One region of the Paenibacillus sp. 7516 genome, then DNA from elsewhere that is predicted to be linked to it. Evidence: riboswitches for the same ligand, from Rfam matches in the RefSeq annotation. Region 1 holds a riboswitch; the other holds the start of a gene.
What was found. Region 1 has a riboswitch for cobalamin ahead of nikB (nickel ABC transporter permease). Riboswitches for the same ligand answer to the same signal wherever they lie in the genome.
Positions count from the first base shown of each region.

Region 2: it holds a riboswitch for cobalamin, as region 1 does, so the genes downstream of both, cobJ (precorrin-3B C(17)-methyltransferase) here and nikB (nickel ABC transporter permease) in region 1, are expected to answer to the same signal.

Region 1 covers NZ_NPBI01000040.1:114,657-117,817, reverse strand. The annotation lists gene nikC (nickel transporter permease) at 1-809, opposite strand, end outside; gene nikB (nickel ABC transporter permease) at 811-1,749, opposite strand; cobalamin riboswitch at 1,913-2,102, opposite strand; gene CHI14_RS27125 (AraC family transcriptional regulator) at 2,183-3,013, opposite strand.
Region 2 covers NZ_NPBI01000024.1:398,806-401,966, reverse strand. The annotation lists gene cobJ (precorrin-3B C(17)-methyltransferase) at 1-1,506, opposite strand, end outside; cobalamin riboswitch at 1,907-2,095, opposite strand; gene CHI14_RS21405 (uroporphyrinogen-III synthase) at 2,293-3,117, opposite strand.

The sequences.
Region 1 (3,161 bases):
AGCACATCCCTCAGACTGTCGCCCAGCAAATTAAAAATGATCACCGTGCAAAATATCGCAAGTCCCGGATAAATCAACAACCACGGAGCTGTCTGCAAATATCGTCTGCCTTCATTCAGCATCGCCCCCCACTCCGGTTCGGGAGGTTGAGCACCCAGCCCCAGAAATGACAGGCCTGAGATGGATAACATCATGCCGCCCACATCCATCATCGCCATGACGATGAGAGGAGACAGCATGTTGGGCAGGATGGTTCTGGTGATGATCTGAATCTTCCGCGCGCCGCTGAAGGCTGCCGCAGCGACATACTCCTTTTGCTGAAGCGAGATCACCAGACTTCTTGCCAGTCGTGCATACTTCGCCCACCAGACAACAGCCAGGGCAATTACCGTATTAAACAGGCCAGGCCCCAGCATCCCCACTACTGCGATGGCGAAGATTAATCCTGGAAAGGCCATCAGTGTATCGGATAACCGCATCAGCACTATATCTGTCAGGCCACGAGCAAAACCTGCGATAACACCAATGGCTACACCAAGCACAAACACAATTCCGATCATCATAAATGTAAGCAGAAGCGACGTCCTGGCCCCGTAAAGGAGACGGGATAACACGCAGCGTCCAAGCTGGTCGGTTCCAAGCGGATATTCCGAACTGGCTGGCTGCAGTACCTTGGCAAAATTCGTTGCCAGTGGATCATGCGGTGCGAGCAGCGGCGCAATCATGGCGAGAATGACCCAAAGGAGGGTCAATGAACATAGAAACGTGAACCAGCGATGCTGTGTCAGAATAAGCTTAAATTCTCTCATTTTAGACATCCACGTCCAGTCGAATCCGCGGGTCATGCAGATGTGTCCAGAGATCAACGATCAGATTCAGCAATACATAGATGGTTGCCATCCAGATGACATAGCCCTGAATCAGAGGATAGTCCCTTGTAAAGATGGCATCCACCGCCATCTGCCCTACACCCGGCCATACGAACAAACTTTCCACAATGGCTGCCCCGCCGAGCAGGGCGCCTGTAGACATGCCCATGAGCGTAACGATGGGCAATAATATATTGGGTAAAATATGCTGCATCATAATGACTCTCTCCTTCACGCCTCTGGCTCTGGCCCCCGTTACATAGTTCTGGGACATCTCTTCCAGAATCACCGTACGGATCTGCCTGATATATTGGGCGATCAGAGGTAACGCCAGTGTGCATGCAGGCAATATCAGGCTGTTCCAGCCCGAACTCCCCATGACGGGAAGCAGCTTGAGCTGTACGCCAAACACCAGCATGAGCAGCATCCCGAGCCAGAAGCTCGGCATGGACAACCCGGCAAACGAAAACAGGCGTATGACGTAATCCAGCACGTTGTTTCTGTAGACGGCCGACAAAACACCCAGTGGAAACGCAATCAGAATGACCAGCAGCAGGGCACTTCCTGTTAGCCGAAGCGTGGCTGGAAGCCTGGACAGCAGAATGTCGAGCACAGGCCTGTCGTATTTATAGGACGTTCCGAAATCTCCGGTAATTACCTGTCCCAGCCAGGTTCCGTAGCGTATCCAAAACGGCTGATCCAGTCCCAGCCGGACACGCACCTGCTGTACCAATTCGTCCGACGGAGTGACCCCTGTAGACATGAGCATAAGCCTTGCCGGGTCCCCCGGAGACAGATAGGTTAGCAGAAACGTCAGAAACGAAATGCCGAATAACACGGCTGCCAGCTGAATGAATCTTTTCACAATATATCTACTCACATGTCTGACATCCTCTCCCCAATCTCCAACCCCGTACATGACTTGTCCATGCATATCAAAAAAGACGTCTCTCTCCGCTAGTACCGGATAAGGACGTCTTAAATAAACAGATTTTCAGAAAAAATCATGCTCTCTAAACACCTTCCTATCTCCCGTAGGTACTACTGTGTTGTTAAACTAGGCAGGTCTCCTGGCTCCAGAATCCTCGTCATTGCAGCACCTTCCCGGTCTAAACCAGTGGCATAACGCAGCATGACTCCTCTGTTACAGTGGCGGGACCGCGCCGGCATTACACCGGTCTTCCCTATTAAGCTTCTACCCGAAGGTAAAGCACCCAGTTCCACATATTCAATTGAAATGCATTCTGTACCAGTATAGCTGGCTCACAGATAATGATCAAAGCATTTATTCAAATTTGAAACAGCTCATCAGCCTACTCCCGCTGCTCTCTCGAACCTTTGGGGGAAACCCCTGTCACACGCTTGAACATCTTGGAAAATAACAACGGATCCGTATACCCCACAGAATGGGCAACCTCACTGACCGAAAGCGTTGAACTCTGCAGCAGCTCTGCTGCGCGATTCATCCGGTATTCAAGAAAAAAAGCCTGCAGCGACTTCCCGTACTTCTCCTTAAAAAGACCGGACAGATAGGTACGATCCAAACGCACGGACTGCGCAATATCAAGGATGGACGTCTTCTGGCTGTACCTGTTCTCCATAAACTGGACCGCTTGTCTGATGTATTCATCCTTGGTGGAAAGGGGCCTCTGCGGCTTACGCTCATCAGGGGAGGAGGAGATCAGTTCGGCAATTAATCGGTACAGCAGACTCTGGCTGAATACATCTCCACCATTGCGCGAGGAGGCTTGAGTCATCTCTGCATACAAACCATCCATTACCTTTGGATCCTTGGCTTCAAATACAGGGCATTCTGGACTCAGGTTAGCCCGCTGCATGAAAGTCTTGGCATGTACGCCCTTAAAACCGAACCAGGAGTATGTCCAAGGCTCCTTCGCATCGGCCTCATAATGAATGATGGTATCCGGCAGAATGGCGAAGCCCTGACCCTGCGTCAAATGGTACTCCTTATCTTCCATATGAACGGTTCCCCGTCCCTCATGAATGTAATGAACCACATAGGAATCTCGTACCCCCGGACCCCAATAATGAGACGGATCACAATCCTCCCAGCCGAAAAAAAGCAGCACCAGCTCCATCTGTGTCCAGTCCATGGGCACCACGTTCATCTCGATTGGGCTCACCTTCTCACTCCTTCCCTTCTTCCATATCAATATTTATCTTACTTCAGATTATAACAGGTATATTGGTTAAATATCAGCTGAAAGCGGGACCAAAAATGGGATTATGCCATGTATGAGAGAGGTTGAACCATAGTTATATAAGCCGGAT
Region 2 (3,161 bases), on a different contig from region 1:
CTTCTCCATATTGCAGAAGTCACAGGCCTTCACCTTAATAACGTCACCGATCGGCACCACGATGAAATTCGCTGCACGCAGTTCCTCTACCAGCTGATCCGGTTCAAAGGTCGGTACCCGCAAAATAATCTGATGCTCCGGCGTGTATTCCAGCTCGCCTTCTTCACTCGCGCATTGCGCCAGCAGCGCCATCTGGGCTGCTGTAAACTTCTTGTTGCCGACGCCAGGCGACACGCCAATCTCGAACAGCGGTGCCTTGCGTCCCGGCTCGGGTGCTTGCCGCTCAGCAGATGCCCCTGCCGTCTGCGGCGTCCCGGCTGGCACGCCTGACCCGGCTGCATCCAGCCAGCGGCTGGCCGCTTCGCCAGCGAGCTTACCGCCTGCCGCAAGCCGCGTCAGCGCCTCGGCAGCCAGTTCGGCTGCACCAGCATGCGGCACCGCCAAGGCAGCACGCGGTGCACCTTGCACCGCCGCAGGCCGCTCGGCTGCAAGCACTGCGGTACTGCCGCCCGCTGGCTGTGCAGCAGGCATGCCGGCGCCCTGCTGCCCTTGCGGCTCCATGCCTGTACTGGCGCTTGCGCCGCGCAGGGCTGTTTCCGCCGCTGGCTGTGCGGTCTGCGCATCGGGGACCGTGCCTGCTGCATCGGCGGCAGCGGCCGAACGGGCCTCCATCGCGCCGAGCGACCAAGGCTCAGCTTCCGTGCGGAGCCGCTCATGCGGTCTGAGCGGCTGTTCCGCGGTATTCAGCGTGTATTTCCGCTGATATCCGCGCGGTGTGACCATGAGTCCTTCGTACATCATGGTCGAGGAATTACCAATGATCACCGTCGTAAGCATGCCGATATCATGATTCAACATGTCTTCCAGCGTGGTCATCACGACATCCTGACGTTCACGGTAGGCACTTTTTACAAGCCCCACCGGTGTCTGGGGACTACGGTATCGCAGCAGCATCTCCTGCGTCTCCACGATCTGGCGTGTCCGGCGTCCACTGCGAGGGTTGTACAGAGCAATAACAAAATCAGCTGATGCTGCTGCTTCAACTCGGCGAATAATCGTCTCCCATGGCGTAAGGTGGTCACTCAGGCTGATCGTACATGCATCATGCATCACGGGTGCACCCAGCAAGGAAGCACAGGATTGAATGGCAGATACACCCGGAATAACTTCAACGCCAACGCCAGTTTCCGGCTTCCAGCCTTGCTCCATCAGCACCTCATACACCAGTCCGGCCATGCCATATACACCTGCATCGCCACTGGAGATTACTGCAACGATTTTACCCATCTCGGCCTGTCTGACCGCTTCCTGTGCCCGGCTTACTTCTTCGGTCATGCCTGTACGTACAATCTCCTGTCCGTCCAGAAGTGGACGAATCAGATCAACGTAAGTGTTATAACCAATGATGACCTCACTCTCCCGAAGTGCCTCCAATGCCCGTGTGGTGATATGCTCCATCGCTCCCGGGCCAAATCCGATAATCAGCAGCTTTCCTTGACTCTGCATTGCTTCTCCTCCTCCATCTCCCTGTTCACCCTTAACACGCCAATCACATCTATATCATCGCTACTTTAGCCGTTGTCTGTAACGAGCTCTTGATTATTGAGTTGCTCCGTGCAGCTCAACCTTCTTATCCCGGCTATTCCAAAACAGTGAAAAAGGACGGCTTGACCGACCTTCTTCTTCGCGGCATGTTCGATTAAATCCAGTTCCGGATCGACTGTAAAAAAACAAAAAAATCCCATCCTTATAACGGATGGGATACGCATGTACGTACACTCAAGAAGACAGTCCACGGCCCTATAGAGGATAGACCTGTGGCTGCATGGCCGCAAAGGGCCTGCCAGGCGAACCGGTTGTTCGCCCGTTTCCTGATTCTTCGTACACCACTCCTTTCCGCGAAGGGTTCGGTGACACATGCAAGGTAGGTCTCCTGGCTCTGGATCATCAGCTTCCTTTTCTGTCTTCCCCGAATGTACGAGTGACTTGGATGAAAAGGGCTTCCCCATTACAGTGGCGGGACCGCTCGGGATTTACACCCGATTCCCTGTTACCTCTTGCTCGACGCAAGAGCACCTTGCTTGTTTTCATGAATGATATTGCTTTCATCATAACACCGCTCAGGAAAAAATGTCCATGCTTATGATGTTTGTCCTTGATTCTATTTTCAGACAAAACGGAAAAAAGTTCTGATCCAGAACCGATCAGAACTTGAAATACGATGTCCATATACGAAACCCTCAATAACGATCTTACTGGATCCTTTAACAGACCTGCGTCCTGATCTGCTTATCAGGATTGATCTGCGTTTGCTGCAGCAATATATCGTCCCAGCTCAACGATGAGCGCTCCCATCTTTTCTTCCTCCGGAACAACTCGTGCTTCAATCCCTTCTTCACGCATGGCGTTCGCAGTCACTTTGCCGACAGATGCGGGAATGACACCGTCCCGGAAGGCCTGCTGCATCTGTTCCAGCTTGCCTTGGGAAGCCGCATACTTTGCCAAAAACCGTACTTGGGGACCGCTGGTGAATGCTACGGCATCAACCTCACGCTGCACAATTTCATTCAAAAGCAGTTCCAGTTCGGCCTCTTCCGGTGGTACATGACGATAAGGCAGAACCTGTCTTACCTCGGCCCCCTGTTCTTCCAGCCAGTTGACCAGCTTCGGCGCAGTCTCTCCATGAAGCTGGAGCATGACTTTCTTGCCGGCAAGATCATGTGGTGCGAATTCACGGATCAGCCCGTCCGTACTGCCGTCATCATCCCGGACCAGCGGTGCGAGCTTGCGCTTACGAAGTGAGTTCACCGTTTTGTATCCTCTTGCCGCAATTGAAGCTTCCGACAGAACATCCAGCAGTTGACCAGCTATGTCCATATCCTCTGCCATTTCAAATATGGCATCAAGTCCCATGCCTGTAGTTAATACCGCCCAGTCGGGCGGATCAGAGATCAAGGAGACGAGACCATTGCGTATGTTCCGATCGTCCAGGAATACCGTTCCCTGTGCTGGCCGCACGAGTGGAATGCCACCCATTTTCTCAACTAACAACGCCATCTCCTTGGATTTACGTGGTCCCGTCAGTGCTACACGTATACCTGCCAAATGTTGAGCCATTCATGTTTCCCCCCAGTTCGTTCGTCCGAACGTCATTCGTTTGA